2 regions of the Streptomyces daghestanicus genome follow, and region 2 is predicted to be linked to the other one. Evidence: riboswitches for the same ligand, from Rfam matches in the RefSeq annotation. Region 2 holds a riboswitch; the other holds the start of a gene.
The links. Region 2 has a riboswitch for glycine ahead of gcvT (glycine cleavage system aminomethyltransferase GcvT). Riboswitches for the same ligand answer to the same signal wherever they lie in the genome.
Positions count from the first base shown of each region.

Region 1: another riboswitch for glycine. It lies ahead of gcvP (aminomethyl-transferring glycine dehydrogenase); the one in region 2 lies ahead of gcvT (glycine cleavage system aminomethyltransferase GcvT).

Region 1 is NZ_BNDX01000002.1:643,983-651,259, reverse strand. Features, by position in the region: gene Sdagh_RS03110 (extracellular solute-binding protein) at 1-287, opposite strand, end outside; gene gcvP (aminomethyl-transferring glycine dehydrogenase) at 621-3,506, opposite strand; glycine riboswitch at 3,683-3,779, opposite strand; gene Sdagh_RS03100 (PRC-barrel domain-containing protein) at 3,905-4,279, shown strand; gene Sdagh_RS03095 (DNA polymerase IV) at 4,295-5,785, opposite strand; gene Sdagh_RS03090 (MerR family transcriptional regulator) at 5,826-6,455, opposite strand; gene Sdagh_RS03085 (bifunctional nuclease family protein) at 6,616-7,089, opposite strand; gene ftsR (transcriptional regulator FtsR) at 7,164-7,277, opposite strand, start outside.
Region 2 is NZ_BNDX01000008.1:739,194-746,470, forward strand. Features, by position in the region: gene Sdagh_RS12720 (enhanced serine sensitivity protein SseB) at 1-724, opposite strand, end outside; gene Sdagh_RS12725 (AAA family ATPase) at 983-1,651, opposite strand; glycine riboswitch at 1,970-2,064, shown strand; glycine riboswitch at 2,065-2,192, shown strand; gene gcvT (glycine cleavage system aminomethyltransferase GcvT) at 2,235-3,353, shown strand; gene gcvH (glycine cleavage system protein GcvH) at 3,498-3,878, shown strand; gene glyA (serine hydroxymethyltransferase) at 3,891-5,153, shown strand; gene Sdagh_RS12745 (L-serine ammonia-lyase) at 5,324-6,691, shown strand; gene Sdagh_RS12750 (hypothetical protein) at 6,818-6,976, opposite strand.

The DNA.
Region 1 (7,277 bases), on a different contig from region 2:
AGCTTCCCGGAGGCGATCAGCGCCGTCATCTTCGACTTGTAGGCGTCGTTCTCCAACTGGACGATCTTTATCTTGACCTTGGGGTTCTGGGCCTCGAACTTCTTGGCCAGAGCCGCCCAGACGTCCTTCGTCGGCTGGGTCGTCGAGATGTTCCACCACTCGACCGTGGTGATCCCGGACGACCCCTCGTCCGAGTCACCGCCGCAGCCGCTCAGTGCCGTCATGCCCAGACCGGCCGCGGCCGAGGCCGCCAGGAAGCCGCGGCGGGACAGTGCCGGGTCGCCCATGGTGCGCTCCTTGGGTGCGTAAGGGTACGAAAGTTTCGGAAGAAATCCAGAAAGCTGCGTTGATGCCGCACCCTAGAGACAGCGCGCAAAGGGTGGCAACCCCCCGTGCACGATGAATCCTCGACCGCCGAACCCCGGGGGACGCAGGGACGGTCCGACCCGAGCCCCGAAACCGCGGGTCCGACGAAACATTCGGATCAACCGGCGAACGTTCCATCCCCACAGCTCGGCCTCGTCAGAACCACCGAGTCACCCTGGCGCCCCCTGACCGGCACCGGGACAGCGAAGAGGGGCCCCGCCGGCGGCGAGGCCCCTCTTCGTCACTCCGGTCGCTCAGTCCTCGTACGCCTCCAGCGGCGGGCACGAGCAGACCAGGTTCCGGTCACCGAATGCCTGGTCGATACGGCGAACCGGCGGCCAGTACTTGTCGGTGGCCGACACCCCGGCCGGGAAGACGGCCTCCTCGCGGCCGTACGCGTGGTCCCACCCGCCGCCCAGCGCGGCGGCGGTGTGCGGCGCGTTCCGCAGCGGGTTGTCCTCCGCCGGCCACTCCCCCGTGCCGACCTTCTCGATCTCCGCGCGGATGGCGATCATCGCGTCGCAGAACCGGTCCAGCTCGGCCAGGTCCTCGGACTCGGTCGGCTCGATCATCAGCGTGCCGGCCACCGGGAACGACATCGTCGGCGCGTGGAAGCCGTAGTCGATCAGCCGCTTGGCGACGTCGTCGACGCTGACGCCGGTCGCCTTGGTCAGCGGGCGCAGATCGATGATGCACTCGTGCGCGACCAGCCCGCCCGGCCCGGTGTACAGCACCGGGTAGTGCGGCTCCAGGCGCTTGGCGACGTAGTTGGCCGACAGCACCGCCACCTGCGTGGCCCGCTTCAGCCCCTCGCCGCCCATCAGACGCACGTACGCCCACGAGATGGGCAGGATGCCCGCCGAACCCCAGGGGGCCGCGGAGACGGGGCCCACGCCCGTCTGCGGGCCCGCCGCGGGCTGGAGCGGGTGATTGGGCAGGTACGGCGCGAGGTGCTCGCGCACGCCCACGGGGCCGACCCCGGGGCCGCCGCCGCCGTGCGGGATGCAGAAGGTCTTGTGCAGGTTCAGGTGGGAGACGTCGCCGCCGAAGTGACCCGGCCGGGCGAGGCCCACCAGGGCGTTGAGGTTGGCGCCGTCCACGTACACCTGGCCGCCCGCGTCGTGCACGGCCGCGCAGATGTCGGCGACGTGCGCCTCGAAGACGCCGTGCGTGGACGGGTAGGTGATCATCAGCACCGCCAGCTCGTCGCGGTACTGCTCGATCTTGGCCCGCAGGTCCTCCACGTCGATCTCGCCGTCCTCGGCGGTCTTCACGACGACGACCTTCATCCCGGCCATCACCGCGCTGGCGGCGTTGGTGCCGTGCGCGGACGACGGGATGAGGCACACGGTCCGCTGCTCGTCCCCGTTGGCCCGGTGGTACCCGCGTACGGCGAGCAGCCCGGCCAGCTCGCCCTGCGACCCGGCGTTGGGCTGGAGCGAGACCTTGTCGTACCCGGTGACCTCGGCGAGCCGCTCCTCCAGCTCACGGATGAGCGTGAGGTAGCCCTGCGCCTGGCCGGCGGGGGCGAAGGGGTGCAGCTGCCCGAACTCGGGCCAGGTCACCGGCTCCATCTCGGTGGTCGCGTTGAGCTTCATGGTGCAGGAGCCCAGCGGGATCATGCCCCGGTCCAGCGCGTAGTCCCGGTCGGCGAGGCGGCGCAGGTAGCGCAGCATGGCGGTCTCGGAGCGGTGCCGGTGGAAGACGGGGTGGGTGAGGAACTCGTCGGTGCGCAGCAGTTCCCCGGGCAGCGCGTCCTCGCTCGACGCGTCCAGCGCCTCGATGTCGCCCTCGACCCCGAACGCGTTCCACACCGCGCCGAGCTGGGCGCGCGTGGTCGTCTCGTCGCAGGCCATGGAGACGTGGTCGGCGTCGACGAGCCGCAGGTTGACCCCGTTCTCCCGGGCGGCGCCGACCACCTCGGCGGCCCGGCCGGGCACTCGCGCGGTGAGCGTGTCGAAGTAGGCGCCGTGCACGATCTCGACGCCGCCCGCCGCGAGTCCGGCGGCCAGGACGGAGGCGTACCGGTGGGTGCGCCGGGCGATGCCGCGCAGCCCGTCCGGCCCGTGGTACACGGCGTACATCCCGGCCATCACGGCGAGGAGGACCTGCGCGGTGCAGATGTTGCTGGTGGCCTTCTCCCGGCGGATGTGCTGCTCGCGGGTCTGCAGGGCCAGCCGGTACGCCCGGTTGCCGTCGGCGTCCACGGAGACGCCCACGAGCCGCCCGGGCAGGCTGCGGGCCATCTTCTCCTGGACGGCCAGGTAACCGGCGTGCGGGCCGCCGAAGCCCATCGGCACCCCGAACCGCTGGGTCGTGCCCACCGCGATGTCGGCGCCCAGCTCACCGGGAGACTTCAGCAGCGTCAGCGCGAGCAGGTCGGCGGCGACGGTGACCAGCGCGCCCAGCTCGTGCGCCCGGTCGATGACCGGCTTGATGTCGCGTACGGCACCGGAGGCGCCCGGGTACTGGATCAGTACGCCGTTGATCTCCCGCTCCGCGATCCCGGCCGGGATGCCCTCGCTGAGGTCGGCGACGACGACCTCGACCCCGGTCGGCTCGGCGCGGGTCTCGATCACGGCGATGGTCTGCGGCAGCGCGTCCGCGTCGACCAGGAAGAGGCCCTTCTTGTTCTTGCCCAGGCGCCGGGAGAGTGCCATCGCCTCGGCCGCCGCCGTGCCCTCGTCGAGCAGTGAGGCCCCGGAGGTCGGCAGCCCGGTCAGCTCGGCCACCATCGTCTGGAAGTTGAGCAGCGCCTCAAGGCGGCCCTGCGAGATCTCCGGCTGGTACGGCGTGTACGCGGTGTACCAGGCCGGGTTCTCCATGACGTTGCGCAGGATCACCGGCGGGGTGAACGTGCCGTAGTAGCCGAGGCCGATCATGGTGTCGAGGACCTGGTTGCGGTCGGCCAGCGAGCGCAGCTCGGCCAGCACCTCGGCCTCCGTGCGCGCGTCCGGCAGGTCCAGCGCGTCGGCGCTCTTGATCACGTCCGGTACGGCGGCGGCCGTCAGCTCGTCCAGCGAGCCGTACCCGACCTGGGCGAGCATCTTGGCCCGCGCCTCCAGGTCGGGGCCGATGTGGCGCTGCTCGAAGGGTGTGCCCCGTTCGAGTTCGGTGAGCGGAGTGCGGTGGGCGGTCATTGCGGAGGCCTCCTGGTCTGACGCGACCTGCGAGGGGCACCACGGCGCGGGTGCCCGGACGGCCTCCCCCTCTGTCATCTCGACCTGAGAGCTTCACCGGGCCGCCCGAGGGTTCCCGGCTTTCACCGTCGGTGAGAACGGGAGCCGTCGACACCCGCTCTGCTTTCCAGAGTGACCTCGTCCGTGCGGTACGTGGGCCTGAGAGATTCCGGGGAGGATTTGCTCCTTCGGCGCCTCCGGTGTGCGACCGGAGGACTCTCCCGCACGGGGTCAGCAGCCGTCGCCAGCCTACCAGCGAGGCCCCCGCACGGTCTTTCGAGTGGCCGCGCATCCGAATGTGCTCTTTTGTAGTGCTTACGGATGATGAACCGGATGGTTGGCGACCAGCTGGAGGGCCCGTGCGTTCCGACATCGACCCGCGCACCCTGATCGGCCGCAAGGCGTTCGACCGCAACGGCGCGAGGATCGGCACCGTCGACGAGGTCTACCTCGACGACGCCACCGGCGTCCCCGAATGGGCGGCGATACGCACCGGTCTCTTCGGCCGGGACGCCTTCGTGCCGCTGGAGCCCAGCGAACTGGTCGACGGCACCCTGCGCGTCCCCTTCGACCGGGCGCTGGTCAAGGAGGCCCCCGACTTCGGCGTCGGCCGCCATCTCTCCCCGGAGCAGGAACTCCAGCTCTACCACCACTACGGTCTCGACGTCGCCGCCCCGCCCCCGCCGCCCGACCACGACTTCGGCCGGCTGGCGGGCCAGGAGGAGCCCACCTGAGCCGGGGGCGCGGCGTCATCCCGCGGCACCGGCCGGCCGCACCGGGCCGGCGTCCTCGGGTCTTCGCTCCACCAGTGGCAGCGGCTCCGCCGGTTCGAGCTCCGGATCGTCGGTCCGGAAGGTCCGCACCCGCCCCGGCCGCGCCGAGTACGGCGTCTCGAACCGCACGGTGACCCGGCCCAGGCCGCTGCCCTGCACCCATCCGTGCCCGTGCACGCTGTGCCGCACGTCGTGCCCCGAGGGCCAGCGGCGCTCGGGGGGCGGAAGGTCCGGCTCGGCGGAAGCCGTCCGGCCTGCCTCCGCGACGGCCGTGTCCGGCGGGGCCCCCGTCACCGCCTGCTCCTCCGCCGCTCCCCGCTCCCCGGGCCCGCCCCGTTCCCCGGCCGCCGCCCGTTCTTCGGCTACGGCCCGTTCCTCCGCCGCCGCCCGCGCCTCGGCCGCCTGCGCGAAGAGGTCCTCCTGCGTGAAGTCGGCCAGCCCGGTGACGCCCACGCCGAGCAGCCGCACCCCGCCGGTGGTGTCCACGGCGTCCAGCAGCCGCGCCGCCGCCTCCGCGACCACCGCGACATCGTCCGTGGGCCCGCGCAGCGTCTCCGAGCGGGTCAGGGTGGAGAAGTCGTACCGCCGTACCTTGAGCACGATGGTGCGCCCCGACAGCCCGGCCCCGCGCAGCCGCCCCACGCACCTCTCGGCCAGCCGCCGCACCTCCAGACCGACCCGGGTGCGGTCGTGGATGTCCACGTCGTAGGTGTCCTCCACCGACACCGACTTGGCCTCCCGCTCGGCGACCACGGGCCGCTCGTCGTGGGCCAGCGCCATGGCGTACAGCGCGTGTCCGTGCGCCTTGCCCAGCAGCCGGACCAGCTCGTCCTCGCCGGCCTCGGCGATCTCGCCGACGGTGGTGATCCCCGCCCGCCGCAGATGGTCGCCGGTGGCCGGCCCCACGCCCGGCAGGGTGCGCACCGGCATCGGCGCGAGCAGGGCGCGCTCGGTGCCCGGCTCGATCAGCACCAGTCCGTCGGGCTTGGCGTCCTCGGAGGCGATCTTGGCGAGCATCTTGGAGGCGGCGAGCCCCACCGATCCGGTGAGCCCGGTGACGGTCCGGATGTCGGCCCGCAGCCGGGTACCGGTCAGCCGCGCCGACTCCGCGTCCCAGGCCGTCCCGCCGGCCTCCAGGTCCACGAACGCCTCGTCCAGGCTCAGCGGCTCCACCAGCGGCGACAGCGCCCGCAGCAGCCCCATCACCTGCTCGCTCACCGACCGGTAGAGCTGGAAGCGCGGGACGAGGTAGGCGGCGTGCGGCGCGAGCCGCCGGGCCTGCGCCATGGGCATGGCCGAGTGGACGCCGAAGACCCGGGCCTCGTAGGAAGCGGTGGCCACCACGCCGCGCGGCCCCAGACCGCCCACCACCACGGCTTTTCCGCGCAGACTCGGCTTCGACGCCTGCTCCACCGAGGCGTAGAAGGCGTCCATGTCGAGATGCAGGATCGTCGGCGCGGTTCTCACCTCTCCGATGCTGCCCTACACCACTGACAACGCGCGGGTCTCAGACCGCCCGGTTGCGCCGCCGGGCCAGTTCGTCCGCCGGGTTGTGCCCGACCAGGGTCTCCCCGGTGTCGACGCGCTCCCCGTGCAGCTGCGACAGGGCGTTCTCCACGTCCCGCCACACCACCCCGACGGCGATCCCGAAGATCCCCTGGCCGCCCTGGAGCAGGGCGTGCACCTCGTCGGGAGACGTGCACTCGTAGACCGTGGCGCCGTCGCTCATCAGCGTCATCCGCTCCAGATCGCGGAAGCCGCTCTCCCTGAGGTGCTGGACGGTCGTGCGGATGTTCTGCAACGACACACCGGTGTCGAGGAACCGCTTGACGATCTTCAGCACCACCACGTCGCGGAAGCTGTACAACCGCTGCGTCCCCGACCCGTGGGCGGACCGCACGCTCGGCTCCACCAGCCCGGTACGGGCCCAGTAGTCGAGCTGCCGGTAGGTGATACCGGCGGCCGCGCAGGCCGTGGGCCCCCGGTAGCCGATCTGCTCGGACGTCATGGACGCCGCCCCTCCGCCGCTCGGCGCCACCGCGGGGCGGAGCCGAGAACCCTCGGGAGAGTACGGAACGCCCGACCCCGGACCGGGTGCAGGGACGCTCCCCACCGTACTGTCGCCGCTGCTTCTCACGCCGACCTCCGTCCTTGACCTGCCTCCTCGAAGGTAGGCAGTCACCAAGGGTGCGTCAACGATCGCCACACTCGGCACGCCGAGTGATAATCACCCTACGAGTGGTTTGCCGTGCCCCCTCGCGGGGAAAGGCTAGCCGAATGTCCCTTTCGGACGGCTCTCACTGGTTGCTGCTGCCGAAGTCCTCCGGCGAGATCTGGTCGAGGAACTCACGGAACTTCTCCACCTCGTCCTCCTGCTCGTCCGGGATCGCGATGCCGGCGTCGTCCAGCACCGTGTCACTGCCGAAGATCGGCGTGCCGGTGCGCAGCGCCAGCGCTATCGCGTCGGACGGCCGCGCACTCACCTCGACCCCGCTGGCGAAGACCAGCTCCGCGTAGAAGACACCTTCCCGCAGGTCGGTGATGCGCACTTCGGTGAGCTCCTGGCCGACGGCTTCCAGCACGTCCTTGAACAGGTCGTGGGTCAGCGGCCGTGCGGGAGCCATGCCCTGCTGGGCGAAGGCGATGGCCGTCGCCTCCCCGGGACCGATCCAGATGGGGAGGTAGCGGTCTCCTCCCACTTCACGCAGCAGCACGATCGGTTGGTTGGAGGGCATCTCGACCCGGACACCTACGACATCGAGCTCGTTCACACAGCAACCCTAGGCCGTGCCCGGGACGTTTGGGTAGTCGGGCCGGGTACGGCTGGCCGATCCGGGCGCCCCCCTCACGGCAGACGCACCCCGAGAGCGGTCTGCACCAGAGCCGCGTGCAGCTTCACCGCGAGCCCCGCCAGCTCCTTGGTACGGGCCTCCGCATGGGCTCTGGTCTGCGGATTCCG
Region 2 (7,277 bases):
CCAGGAGGACCAGGTTGACCGGCCACTTGACCGGGACGCGGCCGAGGGCGCGGCCGAGGGCGTCCAGCGGGACGGCGCGGGCGTCGCCCTCGAAGCGGGTCAGTTCGACGCCGACGAACATGACCGGGTCGGCGGTCTCGATGGCGGCGAGGCAGCGGCGGGCGGTGCCGACCACGCCGGTCGCGGCGAACTCCGCGGACGCGGCGGCCAGGAAGTCCACCGGGTCGTCCTGCCAGTCGGGTTCGAAGAGGCGGACCCGGCCGCCGCCGGCGGGGCCGTCCAGCGGGCCGCGCCCGGCCCGGCACAGCTCGGCCACGGCGGGCGGCGGCAGCGGGATGCCGACGACACCGTCCGGGTTGACGGCGATGCCGACCTGCGGGGGCAGACCGCGGGCGAACTCCACGGCGGGCGCGATGGTGTACGCCATGTGCGCGCCGGCGGCCTGGCGGAACTGCTCCTCGGAGCTGAACACCGGGACGTACGCCTGGCCGTCGATCTCCAGGGTGGGCAGGTCCAGGGGGCCGCTGTGCGGACCGCCGCCGTTGGGCAGCGGAATCCAGAGGAAGCTGCGGCCGAGGACCTCGACTATCCGGCCGCCGGCGCCCGGCACGCCGAGGGCGGCGGAGAGCACCTCCTCCAGTTCGTTGCCGGGCCATCCGCCGTGCGGGTGGGGGTGCGCCTGCGCCGGGAAGTCCGCGGGGAAACCCGCCGCCGGGAAGTCCATCTGCCTACCGCCTGTGTGGGACCGCTGCTGTCGGCTGAAAAGGCTAACCCGGACGGCCCCGGGGGCGACCGGTCCGACGGTCAGCAGGTGAAGCCCATCCGGTGAAGCCCATCCGGCGGTCAGCCGGTGAAGCCCATCCGGCGGTCAGCCGGTGAAGCCCATCCGGCGGTCAGCCGGTGAAGCCCATCCGGCGGTCAGCCGGTGAAGCCCATCCGGTGAAGCCGAGCCGGCGGTCAGCCGGTGAAGCCCATCCGGCGGTCAGCCGGTGAAACCGATCCGGCGCAGGGTGTCGGCCGCCGCCCGGTCCAGCAGCACCGCGGCCGCGCAGCCGGGCGGCAGGTCGCCCCGCTCCGCCGCGCGCAGCAGCCGGGTGGTGGCGGCGCGGTGGCGCAGGAACGCGTACTTCGAGACGCCCCGGCCGCGCTCGCGCTGGCCTTCCAGGGCCTGCTCGGCCTCCACGTCGAGCAGCAGCAGGTGCAGGGTGCCGCCGCGCCGCCGGGCCTCGTGGGCCAGCCAGCGCCGGACCCAGGTCTGGGTGCCGCAGTCGTGCACGACGACGCCGGCGCCGGAGCGCAGGGCGCGGCGCAGACCGGCGTAGTGGGCGAGGCGGACGAGCGGGCGGTAGACGGCGTACGGCAGCAGGCGCGGCACGCGCCGGTCCCAGCGGTCGCGGGTGTCCTGGGAGTCGATGCGGGTGCCGCGCACGGTGCGGCGCATCAGGGTCGACTTGCCGCTGCCGGGCAGGCCGGTGACGGCGACGAGGTCCTGCGGGCCGAAGAGCAGGGCGTGCGGGCTGTGACCCGCGCGGCCGCGCAGGTCGCGGACGACGGGTGCGGGCCGCTCGGCGCACGCCTCCCGGGCCGGGGCGGGGTGCGGCGCGGGCAGCGCGAGTCCCGCGGTCGTGGCGTATGCCGTGGTCCTGTTCACCGTGATCGTCCTCCCCTGGGGCGGTTCACGAGTTCCCCTCCCCGTCGAGTGTAAAGAGAAGGTAATGCGGTGGTCTCGCGTTTTGGTGCACTTCCTGCCACAAGCCGGTCACAGATGCCGGCCGCGCGGTGGCGCGGGCGGATCCCGGAGGGGGTGGGGCGGACCTCGGGGGCGCGGGGGTGCAGGGAGCGGGCATCGGGGGCGCGCGAGCCCGGCGCAGAGGGTGGAACGGGCGGGCGCAGGGCTGCGCGGGGCGGGCGTCGGGGGTGTCGCCGGGGCCGGTGCTACTGTGGCCGCGCCAACTGCATACCGGCCGTTTGAATCCGCGCGGGAGAGTCCCCGGCCGTCGCCGGGGCGCCGAAGGAGCAAGTTCCTCCCTTGAATCTCTCAGGCACCGTCACCGCGCGGGCGAGGCACATCTGAAAAGCGGGCTGCCGTCGGGCGGTCCCACCCAAGGTGCAAGTCCTGACCACGACCGGTACGTCCGGTGGCGCGTGTGGTCACGGCGAACCTCTCAGGTACCGATGACAGATGGGGAGGGCCTTCCTCGCCCTGCCGTCCTGTCCTGGGAGACGACCGACCGATGAGCAGTACCGCACCCCGCCGTACGGCGCTGGACGCCGTCCACCGCGCGCTCGGCGCCACGATGACCGACTTCGCCGGCTGGGACATGCCGCTGCGCTACGGCTCCGAGCGCGACGAGCACACCGCCGTGCGCACCCGCGCCGGCCTCTTCGACCTCTCGCACATGGGCGAGATCACCGTCACCGGCCCGCAGGCGGCCGCCCTGCTGGACTTCGCCCTGGTCGGCAGCATCGGCACCGTCAAGCCGGGCCGCGCCCGCTACACCATGATCTGCCGGGCGGACGGCGGCATCCTGGACGACCTGATCGTCTACCGGCTGGCCGACACCGAGTACCTGGTGGTCGCCAACGCCTCCAACGCCCAGGTGGTGCTGGACGCCCTCACCGAGCGGGCGGCCGGCTTCGACGCCGAGGTCCGCGACGACCGGGACGCCTACGCGCTGCTCGCCGTGCAGGGGCCGCGGTCCCCGGGCATCCTCAAGGGCCTCACCGACGCCGACCTGGACGCGCTGAAGTACTACGCGGGCCTGCCCGGCACGGTCGCCGGTGTCCCCGCCCTGATCGCGCGCACCGGTTACACCGGCGAGGACGGCTTCGAGCTGTTCGTCGCCCCGGCGGACGCGGAGCGGCTGTGGCAGGCGCTGACCGAGGCGGGCGCGGCGGCCGGTCTCGTCCCCTGCGGCCTGTCCTGCCGGGACACGCTCCGCCTGGAGGCCGGCATGCCGCTGTACGGCCATGAGCTGACGACCTCGCTGACGCCCTTCGACGCCGGGCTCGGCCGGGTGGTGAAGTTCGAGAAGGACGGCGACTTCGTGGGCCGGGCCGCGCTGGCCGAGGCCGCCGCGCGGGCCGAGCAGGCCCCGCCGCGCGTCCTGGCCGGCCTGGTCGCCGAGGGCCGCCGGGTGCCGCGCGCCGGGTACCCGGTGGTCGCGGACGGCCGGGTGATCGGTGAGGTCACCTCCGGCGCCCCCTCCCCCACGCTGGGCAGGCCGATCGCCATGGCGTACGTCGACGCGGCGCACGCGGCACCGGGCACGCCCGGGGTCGGCGTCGACATCCGGGGCAGCCACGAGCCCTACGAGGTCGTGGCGCTGCCGTTCTACAAGCGCCAGAAGTAGGCCAGAAGCCGCCCCCGGAAGCAGCCCCGGGAACATGAGGGGCGGCCCCCGGAGACGCCCGAAGCGGCCCCGGCGGCCTTCCGACCGCCACCACGTCCCCACCACGTCCACCACCGCACCCCCGCATACAGGAGAATCCAGGCCATGAGCAACAACCCCCAGCAGCTCCGCTACAGCAAGGAGCACGAGTGGCTGTCGGCCGCCGAGGACGGCGTCTCGACGGTCGGCATCACCGAGCACGCGGCCAACGCCCTCGGCGACGTCGTCTTCGTCCAGCTCCCCGAGGTCGGCGCGGCCGTGACCGCGGGCGAGACCTGCGGCGAGCTGGAGTCGACCAAGTCGGTCTCCGACCTGTACTCCCCCGTCTCCGGCGAGGTCACCGAGGTGAACGAGGACGTCGTGGACGACCCGTCGCTGGTGAACTCCGCGCCCTTCGAGGGCGGCTGGCTGTTCAAGGTGCGGGTCGCGGACGAACCGGGCGACCTGCTCTCCGCCGACGAGTACACGGCCTTCTCGGCCGGCTGAGGACCGCGGACGATGAACCTTCTCGACACCCCGCTGCACGCACTGGACCCCGACGTCGCCGCCGCCGTCGACGCCGAGCTGCGCCGCCAGCAGTCCACCCTGGAGATGATCGCCTCCGAGAACTTCGCGCCCGTCGCGGTGATGGAGGCCCAGGGCTCGGTCCTGACCAACAAGTACGCCGAGGGCTACCCCGGCCGCCGCTACTACGGCGGCTGCGAGCACGTCGACGTGGTCGAGCGGATCGCGATCGACCGGATCAAGGCGCTGTTCGGCGCCGAGCACGCCAATGTGCAGCCGCACTCCGGCGCCCAGGCCAACGCCGCGGCGATGTTCGCGCTGCTGAAGCCCGGCGACACGATCATGGGCCTGGACCTCGCCCACGGCGGGCACCTGACCCACGGCATGAAGATCAACTTCTCCGGCAAGCTGTACGACGTCGTCCCGTACCACGTGGGCGACGACGGCCTGGTCGACCTGGCCGAGGTGGAGCGCCTCGCCAAGGAGAAGAAGCCGAAGCTGATCGTGGCCGGCTGGTCGGCGTACCCCCGGCAGCTGGACTTCGCCGCGTTCCGCCGGATCGCGGACGAGGTCGGCGCGTACCTGATGGTCGACATGGCGCACTTCGCCGGTCTGGTCGCGGCGGGCCTGCACCCCAACCCGGTGCCGCACGCCCATGTCGTCACCACGACCACGCACAAGACGCTGGGCGGCCCCCGCGGCGGTGTGATCCTCTCCACGGCCGAGCTGGCCAAGAAGATCAACTCCGCGGTCTTCCCAGGTCAGCAGGGCGGTCCGCTGGAGCATGTGATCGCCGCCAAGGCGGTCGCCTTCAAGATCGCGGCCGGCGAGGAGTTCAGGGAGCGCCAGCGTCGTACGCTGGAGGGCGCCCGCGTCCTGGCCGAGCGCCTGGTGCGGGATGACGCGAAGGCGGCGGGTGTCTCGGTCCTGACCGGCGGCACCGACGTCCACCTGGTCCTGGTCGACCTGCGCGACTCGGAGCTGGACGGGCAGCAGGCCGAGGACCGGCTCCACGAGATCGGCATCACGGTCAACCGCAATGCCGTCCCGAACGACCCGCGTCCGCCGATGGTGACCTCCGGGCTGCGCATCGGCACCCCGGCCCTGGCGACCCGCGGCTTCACCGCCGAGGACTTCACCGAGGTCGCGGACGTGATCGCCGAGGCGCTGAAGCCGTCCTACGACGCCGACGCGCTGAAGGCCCGGGTCACCGCCCTGGCCGACAAGCACCCGCTGTACCCCGGGCTGGACCGGTAGTCCGGGACCGCAGCCGCCGTACCCGGGCCGAACCGGCGGCCCGGGGCCGCACCCGCCGTCCCGGGCCGCACCACCGGCCCGGGACGGGCACCCCTCGGGGCGCCGGGCCCGCCACCAGCGGACGGCGCCCCCTTCCCTCCCCGCACCACCCCCGCTTTGAGGAGTCTTCCGTGGCCATCTCGGTCTTCGACCTGTTCTCGATCGGCATCGGGCCGTCGAGCTCGCACACGGTCGGCCCGATGCGCGCGGCCCGCATCTTCGCCCGCCGGCTGGGCAACGAGGGCCTGCTCGGCTCCGTCGCCTCGGTCCGCGCGGAGCTGTACGGCTCCCTCGGCGCCACCGGCCACGGCCACGGCACCCCCAAGGCGGTGCTGCTCGGCCTGGAGGGCGACTCCCCGCGCACGGTGGACGTCGAGTCGGCCGACGCCCGGGTGGAGCGGATCAAGGCCGACGGCCGGCTGCACCTCCTCGGCGAGCACGAGATCCCGTTCGACTTCGACGCGGACCTGGTCCTGCACCGGCGCGAGACCCTCCCGTACCACGCCAACGGCATGACCCTGTGGGCGTACGACGCGGCGGGCACGGAGCTGCTGGCCAAGACGTACTACTCGGTGGGCGGCGGCTTCGTCGTCGACGAGGACGCGGTCGGCGCGGACCGCATCAAGCTCGACGACACCGTGCTGAAGTACCCCTTCCGCACGGGGGACGAGCTGCTGCGTCTGACCCGCGAGACCGGCCTGTCCATCTCCGCCCTGATGCTGGAGAACGAGCGCGCCTGGCGAACCGAGGACGAGATCCGCGCCGGTCTGCTGGAGATCTGGCGGGTGATGCGGGCGTGCGTGGAGCGCGGCATGTCCCGCGAGGGCATCCTGCCCGGCGGCCTCAAGGTCCGCCGCCGCGCCGCCACCACCGCGCGCAAGCTCCGCTCCGAGGGCGACGCGCGGGCGCTGGCCATGGAGTGGATCACCCTGTACGCCATGGCCGTGAACGAGGAGAACGCGGCCGGCGGCCGGGTCGTCACCGCCCCCACCAACGGCGCGGCGGGCATCATCCCGGCGGTCCTGCACTACTACATGAACTTCGTGCCGGGCGCCGACGAGGAGGGCGTGGTCCGCTTCCTGCTCGCGGCCGGCGCGATCGGCATGCTGTTCAAGGAGAACGCCTCGATCTCCGGCGCCGAGGTCGGCTGCCAGGGCGAGGTCGGCTCCGCCTGCTCGATGGCGGCGGGCGCGTTGGCCGAGGTGCTCGGCGGATCGCCCGAGCAGGTGGAGAACGCGGCCGAGATCGGCATGGAGCACAACCTCGGCCTCACCTGTGACCCGGTCGGCGGCCTCGTCCAGATCCCCTGCATCGAGCGCAACGGCATGGCGGCGGTGAAGGCGGTCACGGCGGCCCGGATGGCGATGCGCGGCGACGGTTCGCACAAGGTGTCCCTGGACAAGGTCATCAAGACCATGAAGGAGACCGGCGCCGACATGTCCGTGAAGTACAAGGAGACGGCGCGGGGCGGGCTGGCGGTCAACATCATCGAGTGCTGAGCGCACGGGCCGTCGCGGCCGGCCGCCCGCGCACCCTGTCGGCGGCATGACGTGATCTTCCCGCGTTCACCACACGCGCCCCTGGTCACGGGCGGATCCGACGCGGCCACCCGGAGCGGTGGCACCTCATCCATCTTCGTACCGGGGGTCCGGCATCACCGTGCGCAGACGCACTCTCAGGCCCGCCACCACGCTGGCGCTCGTCTTCAGCTCGGTGGCGCTGTGCGCCACACCGGCCTCGGCCGACTCCAGCAGGCCGCTCGCGGTCTGGGAGGCGCAGGACACCGTCGTCGACGGCCCGCACCAGCGCGTGTACCTCAGCGACAGCTATCACGGCCGGATCGTCGTCACCGACTACACCGGGAAGGTCACCGCCACCCTGACCGGGCTGCCGCAGGTCCAGGACCTGGAGCTGAGCCCGGACGCCACGACGCTGTACGCCGCGGTCGAGGGGACCGACGAGATCGCCGCCTTCGACACGGCGACCCTCCGGCGGACCGCCGCGTATCCGACGGGGGAGAAGACCGCCCCGTCCAGCCTGGTCCTCGCCGACGGCAGGCTCTGGTTCGGCTACGGGGACCAGTGG